Nonomuraea africana: one gene and its partner. The protein of the gene in region 2 interacts with the protein of the main gene of each other region in a pairwise test. Links are inferred from orthologs where the notes say so. Each region holds a gene or a part of one and is shown on either strand. Other genes may lie near its edges.

Region 1 (7,512 bases), 510 kb from region 2 along the record:
CGCGAAGCCGCGCCTGTCCTTGGGGATGACCACGGGGACGAGCTGGCCCTGCTCGCCGCCGCGCAGCAGCTGGCGGATGTCGGACCAGGAGGCCAGCGACTCCTTGATCTTGGAGAAGTCCCTGCTCATCGGGTCTCACCCTCCTGCGCGTCGGTGCTGGACTGCGGTGGCTGGGCGGGCCAGACCGGGGTGCCCAGCGGGCGGGCGCCCTGCGGGTCCGGCGGCGTGGGCCACCCGGACGGCGTCGCCGGGGGCGTCACCGGCGGCTGGCCCGGTACGGCCGGGCCTCTGCTCACCGGCGGAGCGGGCGGCGGAGGCGGCGGGGACGCGGGGGCGGGCCGCTCGTAGGCGGGCAGCGCGCTGGGCACGGACGGGCTCGGCTCGGGGGCCGGCATCCGCATCGGGCGCTCGATGGTGGCCTCGACGTCCACGGCCGGCCATGCGGAGCCGGGGCCGGGGACCTCGGGGACGGCGGCCTCCTCGACGATCGTGGTCTCGGTGGTTCCGGGGCCGCCCTTGAGCAGCGCGGCGATCTCCTCGCCGCGCTCCTCGACGCGCTGCTCGATCTCGGCCAGCCTCGACCTGATCGCGGCCATGTCCTCGGCCGAGTACAGCACCGCGTCCTTGCCGCCGACCAGCTGCTGGGCCAGGGCGAGGAAGTCGATGTCGCTCTCCTCTCCGACCTGCACGACCTGCGGCAGCCGTCCGGCGACCGACTCCAGCTTGTCCAGCAGGTCCTGCTGGAAGCGGTAGTCGAGGATCTCGGGGGCTTCGGCGGCCGACAGCGCGCGGATGTCGAGCGCCTGCGCCTCCAGCAGCGCGGCGTTGGCGTTGGCGGTCGACTCCGCCTCCACCAGCCGCTGCCTGGCCTGCGCCTTGGCCTGGTGGGAGGCCCGCTCCAGCGCGGTGTCCATGCGCGCCTGGTAGGCGGCGATCTCGGCCTGGATGGCGCTCAGCGTCTCCTGAAGCCCGGCGAGCTCCTTGATCAGGTCGCCCTCGTTCTGCTCCTTGCGCAGCTGCAGCTCGTACTCGTAGGTGTAGGCCTCCTTGGCCACCCTGACCATCTCGGGGGCCGCCAGGTCCATCCGGTACTCCTGGCTGGACGGCTCGGCGTGCGTGATGTTGACATCCGTCAGCCGTACGGCAGGCAGGAACTGCTGGTTGAGGTTGTCGAGCATGCCGAGCGTGCTCTCGCCCACCAGGTCGTAGATGTCCTCGGCGCGCTGGGCGTAGATGAGCGAGCGGGTGACCTCGCTGATGGCGTTCTGCAGCTTGGACTGGAAGCCGCTGACCGAGCCGAGCACGAAGATGAACTCCGCCGGGTTCTCGATCCTGAACTGCAGGAACAGGTCGACGCTCGCCTTGACGCCCTGCTGGGTCGGCGCCTCGCGGATGGGCGCGTTGAACGGGTACTCGCGGGTGGTGTTGACGATGTAGCTGACCCGCTTCCACGGGTTGAACAGCGTCACCCTGCCGGGGTCGGCGATGTGCACCAGCTTGCCGAACTTGGTGATCAGCGCCTTGCAGCCCTCCGGCACCATGACGACGCTGCGCCGCCACCACAGGAAGGCGGCGGCCAGCACCAGCACCAGCCAGTAGTGCGGGCCGAACAGCACGTCGATGCCGGGCACGACGTTGCCGAGCGCGCCGACCAGGCCGAGCACCACGAGGATGCCGAGCGGGATGAGCACCTTCGCCGTGCTCCCCTTGGGGATCACGACGGGCGAGATGACGTGCAGCGGCTCGCCGTTCCTGCCCTGCTCGGTGAAGCTGCGGCTGATGATCTCGCCGGCCTCGTTCAGGGAGGCCGTGCGGGCCTCGATCACCGTGCCGACCGAGGCACCGCCGTCACGGGCGGCCAGGAAGTCGCGCGGGTTGAGCTGGAAACCAGGTGCCTGCCCGGCCAGCTGCCCTGCCTGTCCCATGGCCTGCTCGACGGCCTGCCCCATGGCCTGCCGTACGTCGCCGCCTTGGGCCACGGCCTGGGCTATGCCCTGACCTGCCTGGATCAGGGCCTCTCTTGGTCGAGACATCGCACCTCTCTCATCGAATCAGGGGGAATACGTACCGTATCGGCCATCCCTTGATGATCGCTTGCAAAAGGATTTCGACACGGTCAGCGTCCGGCTACGGTGAGGTCGACGAGGATCAGCTTGCCGTCCAGCTCGTAGGCGAACAGGCCCGGGGTGCGCAGCACGATCATCGCCCGCTGGCGCCTGGGCAGCCGCCTCCACAGGTCGGAGTCGAAGTCGGCCCACAGCGACGGCGTGTCGGCGACCTGCCGGTCGGGAGGCTCCCCCGCGAGGTACTCGCGCCGCCGCCTGCGCCACACCGTGATGTGCAGGCGCGTCATCGTCACCCTCACGTAGCTCTCGGGATCGTGCTTGCCGCGCACGCGCGACCAGGAGCCGCGCAGCCGCACCAGCGCCTCCTGCACCAGATCCGCCGCGTCGTGCGGGTTGCCGGTGAGCGCGTAGGCGCATCTCATCAGCGCGTCGGCCCGGTCGGCGACGAACGTCTCGAACAGCAGGTCGTCGGTCATGTGGTCCCTTCCATCCCGATATAGACGGTGTGGAGGGGGCACACGTTCACGAGTGGCCGGAAAGACGACCCTGACGTGACGGCGGGGACCGGAGTCCGGCTGGAGTGGCGTGCTCGGACGTGGGTCAGCCGGTGACCGGGGTGGGGTGGGGTGGGGCGGCTCGCCGTAAGAAATGTCGGTGCCACCACCTACAGTGAGAAACATGCGGCCGGTAACAGATTTGCAGCGGAAGGTGGCGCCCTTCGAGGTCGTCACCGAGATGACCCCTTCCGGCGACCAGCCGACGGCGATCGCCGAGCTGGAGCGCAGGGTCGCGAGGGGTGAGAAGGACAGCGTCCTGCTCGGCGCCACGGGCACCGGCAAGACGGCCACGGTCGCCTGGCTGATCGAGCGGTTGCAGCGTCCCGCCCTCGTCATGCAGCCCAACAAGACGCTGGCCGCGCAGTTCGCCAACGAGCTGCGCGAGATGCTGCCCAACAACGCGGTCGAGTACTTCGTCTCCTACTACGACTACTACCAGCCAGAGGCCTACGTCCCGCAGAGCGACACCTACATCGAGAAAGACTCCTCGATCAACGACGAGGTCGAGCGGCTGCGCCACTCGGCCACCAACTCGTTGCTGACCAGGCGCGACACGATCGTGGTCGCCTCGGTCTCGTGCATCTACGGCCTGGGCACCCCGCAGGAGTACGTCGACCGCATGGCGAGGCTCCGCGTCGGCATGGAGGTCGACCGCGACCAGCTGCTGCGCCGCCTGGTCGACATGCAGTACACCCGCAACGACCTGGCCTTCACCCGCGGCACCTTCAGGGTGCGCGGCGACACGATCGAGATCATCCCCAAGTACGAAGAGCTGGCCGTCCGCATCGAGATGTTCGGCGACGAGATCGAGAAGCTCTCCACGATGCACCCGCTGACCGGCGACGTCATCACCGAGGACGAAGAGCTCTACATCTTCCCCGCCTCCCACTACGTCGCGGGCGAGGAGCGCATGGCCAGGGCCGTCGAGGGCATCGAGGCCGAGCTGGTCGAGCGCCTCGCGGAGCTGGAGCGGCAGGGCAAGCTGCTGGAGGCGCAGCGTCTACGCATGCGCACCACCTACGACATCGAGATGATGCGCCAGGTCGGCACCTGCTCGGGCATCGAGAACTACTCGCGGCACATGGACGGCCGCGAGCCCGGCAGCGCGCCCAACACGCTGCTCGACTACTTCCCCGAAGACTTCCTGCTGGTGCTCGACGAGTCGCACCAGACCGTGCCGCAGATCGGCGCCATGTACGAAGGCGACGCCTCCCGCAAGCGCACCCTCGTCGACCACGGCTTCCGCCTGCCGTCGGCGATGGACAACAGGCCGCTGAAGTGGGAGGAGTTCCTGGAGCGGATCGGCCAGACCGTCTACCTGTCGGCCACCCCCGGCACCTACGAGCTGGGCAGAGTCAAAGGCGAGGTCGTCGAGCAGGTCATCCGCCCGACCGGCCTGGTCGACCCCGAGGTCGTCATCAAGCCCACCAAGGGGCAGATCGACGACCTGGTGCACGAGATCCGCGAGCGCGCCGACAGGGACGAGCGGGTCCTGGTCACCACGCTGACCAAGAAGATGTCCGAAGACCTCACCGACTACCTGCTCGAGCTCGGCATCAGGGTGCGCTACCTGCACAGCGAGGTCGACACGCTGCGCCGCATCGAGCTGCTGCGCGAGCTGCGGATGGGCGAGTACGACGTGCTGGTCGGCATCAACCTCCTGCGGGAGGGCCTCGACCTGCCCGAGGTGTCGCTGGTGGCCATCCTCGACGCCGACAAGGAGGGCTTCCTGCGCTCGGAGACCTCGCTGATCCAGACGATCGGCCGCGCGGCGCGAAACGTCTCCGGGCAGGTCCACATGTACGCCGACAAGATCACCCCGTCGATGGAGCGGGCGATCGAGGAGACCTCACGGCGGCGGGCCAAGCAGATCGCCTACAACGAGGCCAACGGCGTCGATCCGCAGCCGCTGCGCAAGAAGATCGCCGACATCCTCGACTCGCTGCAGCGCGAGGACGCCGACACCGAGCAGCTGATGGGCAGCGGGCGGCAGCAGTCGCGCGGCAAGGCCCCCGTGCCGGGGTTCGCGGCTCGCCAGGCGGGGCAGCACGCGAAGGCGATCGCGGGCGAGATGCCGCGCGCGCAGATGGAGTCGCTGATCGAGTCGCTGACCGAGCAGATGCACCAGTCGGCGGCGGACCTGCAGTTCGAGGTCGCGGCCCGGCTCCGCGACGAGATCAAGGAGCTCAAGCGGGAGCTGAGGGACATGCGCGAGGCCGGCATCAAGTAGCCCTCTCCCGCCCGCAACACCACACGGGACCTGCCTGGAGACGCTGAGCCGGGGCGGGTCCCGCGTCGTACCCGGGGCTTCTCCGTGCCCCTCGGGGGATCGGTGGCCGCCCGTCCATCACGCATGCTCCGTCAGGAGGAGGCGGGGATGCGCGACATCATCCGCTCCATCCCGTTGACCCAGTTGTCGCGCAGGGCCTCGGCGGCCTGGGGCAGGTCGCCGGCCATGAGGAGCTCGGCCACGCGGCAGTGCTCGGCCTGCTCGCGCTCCAGGGGCGTCTCGTCGCCCGCGAGCAGGTGGGCGTAGCGGCGCATCCCGGCCTTGACGCTGGTGATGAGATCCAGCAGGCGCTCGTTGCGGCAGCCGCTCAGCAGCAGGTCGTGCCACTCGTCGTCGTGGCGTTCTATCACCTGCTGCTCGGCGACGCTGTCGGGGAAGTCGCGGGCCAGCGTGAGTAGCTTGGGCGCGATCTCACGCAGGTAGGCGGGGTCGGAGCGCTCGAGAGCCAGCGACTCCAGCGCGGCGACGATCTCGCAGAGCTCCCTGAACTCGTTCCGGCTCACCGGCGCGAACCGGAATCCCTTGCCCTGGTTGCTTTCCAGCACGCCCTCGCCCGCCAAGGTGATCAGGGCCTCGCGCAGCGGGGTGCGGCTGACGCCGAGCTCGGTCGCCAGCGCGACCTCGTTGATGTCCGTCCCCGCGGCGAAGTCACCCCGATCGAGCCTGCTCAGCAGCTCTTCCCTGATCTGCTCGCGTAGCGGTCGCCGCTCGATCGGCATGAGGCTCCTTAGGTCTTGGCCCTGATCTGCTTAGCGCTTGACGTAATGCAAAATACTACACTATGAATTCTGAATACAGATTTACGGACATCCAGAAAGGATCAAAGGAGTGCGCCTGACCCGAGTGCCGGGGCTGCTGTTCGGCGGTGACTACAACCCCGAGCAATGGCCGGAGGAGGTCTGGGCCGAGGACGTCCGGCTCATGGCCGAGGCCGGGGTCACCATGGCCACCGTCGCGGTCTTTTCCTGGTCGCGGCTCGAGCCCGCGCCGGGCGTGTACGACTTCGGGTGGCTGGACCGCGTCCTCGACCTCCTCCACGAGCACGGGGTGTCCGCCGACCTGGCCACCGCGACCGCCACCCCGCCGCCCTGGCTGGTCAGGGCGCACCCGGAGGCCATGCCGGTCGACGCCCATGGAGTGCGGCTGGAGTTCGGGTCCCGGCAGGGATACTGCCCCAGCTCGCCGGTCTTCCGCGAGCACACCGTGCGCCTCGCGACGGCGATCGCCACCCGGTACGCCGAGCATCCGGCGCTGGCGATGTGGCACGTCGGCAACGAGTACGCCGACCACACGCTCGAATGCTTCTGCCCCGAGTCCGCCCGCCACTTCCGCGCCTGGCTGCAGGCCCGCTACGGCACGGTCGGCGCGCTGAACACCGCCTGGGGCACCTCCTGCTGGGGTCAGCACTACACGGGGTTCGAGCAGATCGAGCCGCCCCGCAAGGCGCCAGGCCCCGTCAACCCGGCCCAACTCCTCGACTGGCGCCGCTTCTGCAGCGACGCGCTGCTGGAGCTGTTCACCGCCGAGCGGGACGCGCTGCGCGAGGTCACGCCGGCCGTACCGGTCACCACGAACTTCATGAGCATCCTGCACGGTCTCGACTACTGGTCGTGGGCGGCGGCCGAGGACCTGGTGAGCGACGACGCCTACCCCGACCCGGCCGACCCCGAGTCGCACGTGGCGGTCGCCCTGAGCTATGACCTCATGCGCTCGCTCAAGCAACGCCCCTGGCTGCTGCTGGAGTCGGCGCCGTCGGCGGTGTCGTGGCGCGAGGTCAACGTGCCCAAGCCGCCCGGCATGATGCGCCTGCACAGCCTCCAGGCGGTGGCCCACGGCGCCGACGGAGTGATGTTCTTCCAGTGGCGACAGGCGAAGTACGGTCCGGAGAAGTTCCACTCGGCCCTGCTCCCGCACGGTGGCACCACGACGCGCGGCTGGCAGGACACGCTGCGGCTCGGCGCGGACCTCCAGCGGCTGGCCGAGGTCGCGGGTACCACCACGCGCGCAGAGGTGGCGCTCGTCCTGGGCTGGGACAGCTGGTGGGGTCTGGAGGCGCCGGAGTCGATGCCGTCGAACCGCCTCAAGCTCAAGGACCTGCTGCTGGCCTGGTACGCGCCGCTGCACGCCCGCGGGATCGCCGTCGACCTGGCGCCCCCGGACCGTGATCTGTCGGCCTACCGCGTGGTGATCGTGCCCAACCTCTACCTGTGTACGGCCGAGCAGGCCAAGGCGCTGGCGTCGGTCACGGGCGAGCTGGTCGTCGGCCCGTTCAGCGGCGTGGTCGACGAGTCGGACCAGGTCCACGACGGCGGCGCCCCCGGCCCGCTCCGCGAGCTGCTGGGCCTCGCGATCGACGAGTTCTGGCCGCTCGCCGACGGAGTCACCCAGCGGGTACGGGACGCCGGTGGCGACGTCGGCCTCGCCAGGACGTGGGCGGAGTGGCCGCGCGTGGTCGGCGACGCCGTGGAGGTCCTCGCCCGCTACGAGGGCGGAGACCTGGACGGCCTGCCCGCCATCACCCGCAACGGCAACGCCACCTACCTCAGCTGCCTCCTCGACGACCTCACGCCCGTCCTCGACCGCGTGCTGCACGACGTCC
Region 2 (7,965 bases):
AGGCGCTGAAGGCGGGCGACGGCTTCCTGCCCGACCCGCGCTACTTCGCCACCGCGGTGGTCCTGCTGCTCATCGGAGCCACCTGCGACCTGTTCGACGGCCTGGTGGCGCGGCGCTTCCGCGCCTCCGCCATGGGCGCCGAGCTCGACAACCTGGCCGACGTGATCAGCTTCGGCTTCGCGCCGGCGTTCATGGTCGTGATCTGGGGCGGTTTCACCGGCAAGCTGCCGCTGACGGCGGTGATCGTGGCCGCGGCCTCGGTGCTCATCGCCGGCTGCGTGCGACTGGCCCGCTTCGCCTGCGTCAAGACCAAGAGTGGCGACTTCATGGGCCTGCCCATCCCGATGGGCGCGATGACGGTCGTCTCGATCGTGCTGCTGTTCCAGCCCAACTGGTTCTCCCTGGCCGCGGTGCTCGGGGTCGCGTGGCTGATGGTGAGCCGCATCGAGTACCCCAAGCCCAAGGGGCAGCTGGCGGCCGTCGTGCTCGCCTGGATCATGATCAACGTGGCGTGCCTCACGGCGTGGGCCGCGTGGCCGCAGGGTGGCGACACGCTCATCCAGGTCGGCGCCACGATGCAGATCGCGCTGGTCGCGGCGATCCCGCTGCGGGTGCTGTTCTTCAAGCGCGAGCAGCGCAAGGAGCGCAAGGAATCCGCGGGCGTCGACTGACGACAGGACAAGGGGCTCGCGCCGCTTCCCGTGGAAGCGTGCGCGAGCCTTTTGTCATTCATCCCGTACGGCAGGCCCCCAACGCGCCTCCGCCGTCACCGGCACCGCTCCGTCCAGGGGACGCTCCTCGGGCGCGCCGCCGCAACGGCGCCCGTGGACCGGGCGGATCGTGCCTGCTGTACGAGAGGGCCGGCTACCAGCCTGGCTACCAGCCTCGGGCCCGCCACTCGGGCAGCGACGGCCGCTCCGCGCCGAGAGTCGTGTCCTTTCCATGGCCCGGATACACCCACGTCTCGTCGGGCAGCCGGTCGAAGACCCGCTCCACCACGTCGTCGTAGAGCTGGGTGAACCGATCGGGGTCCTTCCAGGTGTTGCCCACCCCGCCGGGGAACAGCGAGTCGCCGGTGAACAGGTGCTGCTCGCTGCCGCCGCCGTCGTAGAGCAGCGCGATCGAGCCGGGGGTGTGGCCGCGCAGGTGGATGACCTCGAGCGTGACCACGCCGACCGAGATCCGGTCGCCGTGCTCCACCAGCCGGTCGGGCGTGAGCGGCAGCCCGGGAGCGTCCAGCGGGTGCGCGATCGTGGCGGCTCCCGTGACCTTGACCACCTGCTCGAGCCCCTGCCAGTGGTCGCCGTGCTGGTGGGTGGTGATGACCGCGGCCGGCGGCTGGTCGTTGATCAGCGCGAGCAGCCTGTCGGGCTCGGCCGCGGCGTCGATGAGCACCCCTTCACCGGTGCCGGTGCAGCGCAGCAGGTAGGCATTGTTGTCGAACGGGCCCACGGCGAGCTTGGTGATGGTGAGCTTGTCGAGCTCCCGCACGTCGGCAGGGCCGCCGACCTGGACATCGCCTGTGTAGGTCATGGGCTCTCCTCTGGGTAGATGTCGGGAGGCGCCGTCGGGAGGTTCGCGGGGGCGGGCATGGTCAGCCACGGTGGTGGCGACGGCAGCTGCTCGCCCGTGGCGCGCGGCCCCTCGGACACCACCCTAATCCCCTCCCCTGCTGACCGTCCGGTCAGCCAGGCGAGCACCTCGCGCGATCCGCCGCGCACCACGGGCCCCTCGCCCAGTCCGTGCCACTCGCGTGCGGGCCGCTCCAGCAGGATCGCGCTGACCGTGCCGCTGCCGTACGGCCAGCAGGCCAGGCAGTCGTGCAGCTCTCTCAGCACGAAGGCCTCGGGCCAGTTGGCGGGCGTGTATCCGGCGCCGAGGTCGACATGGTGGAGCTCCAGCTCCCGCAGCCGCCGTACCAGCACGTACCAGGCGGGGTGCGGGGGCGGCCTGAGCGCGGAGACCATCGCCGACCAGGCCTGCGCGGGCAGCTCCTCGATCGTCGCGGCCAGCCGGGCGGCGCTCTCCTCCAGGTCGGCGCGCTGCTCGGCGGCCTTCCTGGCGGCGCCCGCCTCGATCCCGGCCGCCCGCGCGGCGGGGTCCGGGTACTGCGGCGTCTCGATCCCCGTCCTGGCCCAGGTGAGCAGATTGACCAGGCCGTCGGCGTTGCGGGCGAGATGGGTCAGCACATGGCCCCTGGTCCAGCCGGGCAGCAGCGAGGGCGCGGTCACGCCGGCGTCATCCAGCTCGGCGGCGGTGGACAGGAGCCGCTCCGTGGCGGCGGCGAGTTCGGCGCGCAGAGAGGGCAGAACGGTCATGCGGGCATAATGCCGCAGTTCACGTGGTTGAACCTGCAAGGACCGGTACCGGCTCGGGAGAAAGCCGTACTCTGGTGAGGGAAGTTTTCGACGGGGCGCCAGCGGACCCCCGAAATTGTCGGAGCCTCCCTCTACCATCCCCCGTGGACCTATCAACACCTTCGACGTCGGGATCACCGTGGCAGACCGTTTGATCGTGCGTGGCGCACGTGAACACAACCTCAAGGACGTCTCGCTCGACCTTCCGCGAGACTCCCTGATCGTCTTCACCGGGCTATCGGGCTCGGGCAAGTCGAGTCTGGCTTTCGACACGATCTTCGCCGAGGGCCAGCGTCGCTACGTCGAGTCCCTGTCGTCCTACGCCCGGCAGTTCCTGGGCCAGATGGACAAGCCCGACGTCGACTTCATCGAGGGGCTGTCTCCCGCGGTCTCCATCGACCAGAAGTCGACCAGCCGCAACCCCCGCTCCACGGTCGGCACCATCACCGAGGTCTACGACTACCTGCGGCTGCTGTGGGCGCGCATCGGCAAGCCGCACTGTCCCGCCTGCGGGCGCCCGATCGCCAGGCAGACCCCGCAGCAGATCGTCGACAGGGTGATGGAGCTCGACGAGGGCACCCGCTTCCAGGTGCTCGCCCCCGTCGTCAGGGGCCGCAAGGGCGAGTACGCCGAGCTGTTCCGCGAGCTGCAGACCAAGGGCTTCGCCAGGGCGAGGGTCGACGGCACGGTGATCCGCCTCGAGGAGCCGCCGACGCTGAAGAAGTACGAGAAGCACGACATCGAGGTCATCGTCGACCGGCTGTCGGTGAAGGAGTCGTCGCGCAGGCGGCTCACCGACTCGGTCGAGACCGCGCTGACGCTGTCCGGCGGCACGATCACGCTCGAATTCGTCGACCTGCCCGACGACGACCCCGGCCGTGAGCGCTTCTACTCCGAGCATCTCTACTGCCCGTACGACGACCTGTCGTTCGAGGAGCTCGAGCCGCGCTCGTTCTCCTTCAACTCGCCCTTCGGCGCCTGCCCCGAGTGCACCGGCCTCGGCACGAAGATGGAGGTCGACCCCGACCTCGTCGTGCCCGATCCGGAGAAGACGCTCGGCGACGGCGCGCTCAACCCGTGGGCCGGCGGCCACACCAGCGAGTACTTCGTCCGCCTGGTCGAGGCGCTCGGCCTGACCATGGGCTTCAACCTCGACACCCCGTGGGAGAAGCTGTCGAAGAAGGCGCAGAAGTCCCTGCTCTACGGGCACGACGAGCAGGTCCACGTCCGCTACAGCAACCGCTACGGCAGGCAGCGCTCCTACTACACGACCTACGAGGGCGTGATCCCGTGGGTGCAGCGCAGGCACGCCGAGGCCGAGAGCGACTCCACGCGTGAGCGCTTCGAGGGCTACATGCGCGAGATCCCGTGCCCGACCTGCGAGGGCAAGCGGCTCAAGCCGGTCTCGCTGGCCGTGACCGTCGCCGACAAGTCGATCGCCGACGTCTCGGGCATGTCGATCGGCGAGTGCGCCAAGTTCCTCGCCGCGCTGAAGCTGTCCGACCGCGACATGCACATCGCCGAGCGAGTGGTCAAGGAGATCAACGCCCGTATGGGCTTCCTGCTCGACGTCGGCCTCGACTACCTCACGATGGACCGCGCGGCGGGCACCCTGGCCGGTGGCGAGGCGCAGCGCATCCGCCTGGCCACGCAGATCGGCTCGGGCCTCGTCGGCGTGCTCTACGTCCTCGACGAGCCGTCCATCGGCCTGCACCAGCGCGACAACATGCGCCTGCTCGACACCCTGATCAGGTTGCGTGACATGGGTAACACGCTGATCGTCGTCGAGCACGACGAGGACACCATCGCCGCAGCCGACTGGGTGGTCGACATCGGCCCCGGCGCGGGCGAGCACGGCGGCCAGGTCGTCGTCTCGGGCACCGTCCAGGACCTGCTCGCCAGTGAGGAGTCGCTGACCGGCGCCTACCTGTCGGGCCGCAGGTCCATCGCGATCCCCGCCAAGCGCCGCAAGCGCGACAAGAAGCGGCAGATCACGGTGAAGGGCGCGCGCGAGCACAACCTGAAGGGCGTCGACATCGACTTCCCCCTCGGCGTGTTCACCGCGGTCACCGGAGTGTCAGGGTCGGGCAAGTCGACGCTGGTCAATGACATCCTCTACAACGCGCTGGCCAAGGAGCTCAACGGCGCCCGCACGGTGCCGGGCCGCCATTCGCGGGTGAACGGCATGGACCAGGTCGACAAGGTCGTCCACGTCGACCAGTCGCCGATCGGCCGCACCCCCCGCTCCAACCCGGCGACCTACACCGGGGTCTTCGACCACGTGCGCAAGCTGTTTGCGGCGACCACCGAGGCGAAGGTGCGCGGCTACCAGCCGGGGCGCTTCAGCTTCAACGTCAAGGGCGGGCGCTGCGAGGCGTGCGCCGGCGACGGCACCATCAAGATCGAGATGAACTTCCTGCCCGACGTCTACGTCCCCTGCGAGGTCTGCCACGGCGCCCGCTACAACAGGGAGACGCTCGAGGTCCACTACAAGGGCAAGACCATCTCCGAGGTCCTCGACATGCCGATCGAGGAGGCGCTGTCGTTCTTCGACGCCATCCCGGCGATCAAGCGGCACCTGCAGACCCTCAACGACGTCGGCCTGGGCTACGTGCGCCTCGGCCAGCCGGCGACCACGCTGTCCGGTGGTGAGGCGCAGCGCGTGAAGCTCGCCTCCGAGCTGCAGCGCCGCCAGACGGGCCGGACGATCTACGTGCTCGACGAGCCGACCACCGGCCTGCACTTCGAGGACATCCGGCGGCTGCTCGGCGTCCTCGGACGACTGGTCGACGGCGGCAACACGGTGATCGTGATCGAGCACAACCTCGACGTGATCAAGACCGCCGACTGGGTCATCGACATGGGTCCCGAGGGCGGTTCCCGCGGCGGCACCCTGGTGGCGTCCGGCACGCCCGAAGAGGTGGCGCTCGTGGACGAGAGCCACACCGGCCGGTTCCTGCGGAAGATCCTCTCTGTCTGACGCCCCGCCCACCCCCCGGGGGCCGGATTCGGGACCACGGGGGGCCCTCAATATGCTGAATAGCAGGTAAAGGCCCGGCCTGACATGGGCGTCGGGGGATCGCGGAGGGGCGACATGGCAGGCGAGGAGCGGGGTAGTGGCATGCCCACACCGGGCCGGCGCGAGGTGCTCGGAGCGGCGGGCGTGGCCGTGTGCGGGGTGGCGCTGGCCGGGTGCGCAGGCGGGGACGGCACCGCCGCGGCGGTCGTGCCACCCGGCATCAAGGGCAAGGTCATCGCCAAGAAGGCCGACGTCCCCGTGGGCGGCGGCAAGGTGATCAACGAGTGGAAGATCGTGGTCACCCAGCCCACCTCGGGCGTCTTCAAGGCGTTCACCGCCAGGTGCCCGCACAAGGGCTGCTCGGTGTCGCGTCCCGAGGACGGCGTGCTGACCTGCCCGTGCCACGGCAGCGAGTTCGCCCTCGACAGCGGCAAGTGCCTCAAGGGCCCCGCCCAGGCGCCGCTGGCGGAGTTCCCGCTCAAGGTCGAGGGCGACGGAATCGTCATCCTGTGAACGGGTAAAACTACCTGGTTTCGAGGATCGGCTCGGGGAAGGCTGAACCGGCGCGCACGCGCGGCCGTACCTGAGAAGAGACAGCGATCCTGGAGGGTGATCATCATGGCAGAGGCGACACGTCGCGCGGTGGTGCTGGGAGCCGGGGGTGTGAGCCTGGGCGCGCTGCTCACCGCCTGCGCCGGATACGGACAGCCGGCCGACACCGTGGCCGAGCCCGCGGCCCCCGCTTCCTCGGCTCCGGAATCCGCGCAGTCGAAGCAGGACGAGAAGCCCGCGGGGGAGGAACTGGCCAGCACGGCCGAGATCCCCGAGGGCGGCGGCAAGGTCTTCGCCGAGCAGAAGGTCGTGGTGACGCAGCCGTCAGCGGGCGAGTTCAAGTGCTTCACGGCCATCTGCACCCACCAGGGCTGCCCGGTGGACAGCGTCGAGGGCGGGACCATCAACTGTCCCTGCCACGGCAGCAAGTACAACATCGCCGACGGCTCCGTGGCCAACGGGCCGGCGACCAAGGGGCTGGCGGAGAAGAAGATCACGATTGACGGCGAGAAGATTTCGCTGGCGTAGGCCGCGTTCTTTCACAAATTTCTCAGTTGTCTGCGGTTGGTTGGTTCGCATGCGAGACGATCTTAAGAACCGCAGGACGGTTATCGCGGGTGTGGGAGCGGGCGGCCTGGCCGTGGTGCTGGCGGCGTGTGGCGGTGACGGCGAGGCGACGACCAGCGCGGCCCCACAGGCACAGGCCGGCTCAGCGGCGCCCTCCGCCTCCACCTCCGCCACCGGCGGCGAAGCGAGTACGGCAGGACTCACCACGACGGCCGACGTGCCGGTCGGAGGCGGGACGATCTTCAAGGAGCAGAAGGTCGTCGTGACCCAGCCGACGGCAGGCCAGTTCAAGTGTTTCAGCGCCATCTGCACCCACCAGGGGTGTCCAGTGGCGTCGGTCGCGGAGGGGACGATCGACTGCCCCTGCCACGGAAGCAAGTTCAGCATCGCGGACGGGTCGGTCAAGGACGGGCCGGCGACCAAGCCGCTGCCCGAGGTGGCCATCAAGGTCGAAGGGGACTCGATCACGCTGGCGTGAGCGCGCCGCCCGCCGTACCTTCCCGTACGGCGGGCGCCTTGCCGTTTCCCTGCCGTCCTCCGGGAAGAGCTTGGTTGTCGGTGGCGGCCTATAGGCTTTTGAACGTGGCGAGCACCTTGAGTTTCCGGCCCAAGTCCGGGTCGATCCCCGACTCTCCAGGGGTCTATCGGTTCCGCGACGCCAACGCCCGGGTGATCTACGTGGGCAAGGCGAAGAGCCTGCGGCAGCGGCTCAACTCCTACTTCGCCGACTTCACGGGCCTGCACCCCCGCACCCGGACCATGCTCGACACGGCGGCGAGCGTCGACTGGACCGTCGTCGGCACCGAGGTCGAGGCGCTCCAGCTCGAATACTCCTGGATCAAGGAGTTCGACCCGCGCTTCAACGTGAAGTACCGCGACGACAAGTCCTACCCCTACCTCGCGGTCACGATGGGCGAGGAGTTCCCCCGCGTGCAGGTGCTGCGCGGAGCCAAGAAGAAGGGCACCCGCTACTTCGGGCCCTACTCCCACGCCTGGGCCATCCGCGAGACGGTCGACCTGCTGCTGCGCGTCTTCCCCGTGCGCACCTGCTCGGCCGGGGTGTTCAAGCGCGCGGGCCAGATCGGCCGGCCGTGCCTGCTGGGCTACATCGACAAGTGCTCGGCGCCGTGCGTCGGCAGGGTCACCCCGCAGGAGCACCGCGACCTGGCCGAAGACTTCTGCGACTTCATGGCGGGCAACACGGGGCGCTTCATCAAGCGTCTCGAGCAGGACATGCGCGAGGCGGCCAGCGAGCAGGAGTACGAACGGGCTGCCAGGATCCGCGACGACATCCAGGCTCTGCAGCGGGCGCTGGAGAAGCAGGCCGTCGTGCTCGCCGACGCCACCGACGCCGACGTGATCGCGCTGGCCGAGGATCAGCTCGAGGCGGCGGTCCAGGTCTTCTACGTGCGCGGCGGGCGCATCAGAGGTCAGCGCGGCTGGGTGGTCGACAAGGTCGAGGAGACCACG

What was found.
Region 1: the proteins of uvrA (region 2) and uvrB interact in binary tests that used the Escherichia coli proteins (3 or more experiments, as listed by UniProt). The link is inferred for Nonomuraea africana from one-to-one orthologs.

What each region holds. Positions count from the first base shown.
Region 1 is NZ_JADBEF010000001.1:4,269,609-4,277,120, reverse strand. The notes cover bases 2,378-5,298. They hold uvrB (excinuclease ABC subunit UvrB), read left to right. Parts: upstream 2,378-2,744; coding sequence 2,745-4,853; downstream 4,854-5,298. Other genes in these bases: H4W81_RS20210 (GntR family transcriptional regulator), read right to left, coding at 4,985-5,298; H4W81_RS20220 (sigma factor), read right to left, coding at 2,378-2,542. In the rest of the region: H4W81_RS20230 (SPFH domain-containing protein), read right to left, coding at 1-129; H4W81_RS20225 (SPFH domain-containing protein), read right to left, coding at 126-2,033; more of H4W81_RS20220, read right to left, coding at 2,117-2,377; more of H4W81_RS20210, read right to left, coding at 5,299-5,632; H4W81_RS20205 (beta-galactosidase), read left to right, coding at 5,742-7,512. UniProt on the Escherichia coli protein: The UvrABC repair system catalyzes the recognition and processing of DNA lesions. A damage recognition complex composed of 2 UvrA and 2 UvrB subunits scans DNA for abnormalities.
Region 2 is NZ_JADBEF010000001.1:3,763,201-3,771,165, reverse strand. Bases 2,164-5,537 are described here. They hold uvrA (excinuclease ABC subunit UvrA), read left to right. Parts: upstream 2,164-2,496; coding sequence 2,497-5,337; downstream 5,338-5,537. Other genes in these bases: H4W81_RS17830 (Rieske (2Fe-2S) protein), read left to right, coding at 5,479-5,537; H4W81_RS17840 (maleylpyruvate isomerase family mycothiol-dependent enzyme), read right to left, coding at 2,164-2,318. Also shown: pssA (CDP-diacylglycerol--serine O-phosphatidyltransferase), read left to right, coding at 1-671; H4W81_RS17845 (MBL fold metallo-hydrolase), read right to left, coding at 877-1,533; more of H4W81_RS17840, read right to left, coding at 1,530-2,163; more of H4W81_RS17830, read left to right, coding at 5,538-5,889; H4W81_RS17825 (Rieske (2Fe-2S) protein), read left to right, coding at 5,995-6,456; H4W81_RS17820 (Rieske (2Fe-2S) protein), read left to right, coding at 6,506-6,973; excinuclease ABC subunit UvrC, read left to right, coding at 7,072-7,965. UniProt on the Escherichia coli protein: The UvrABC repair system catalyzes the recognition and processing of DNA lesions. UvrA is an ATPase and a DNA-binding protein. A damage recognition complex composed of 2 UvrA and 2 UvrB subunits scans DNA for abnormalities.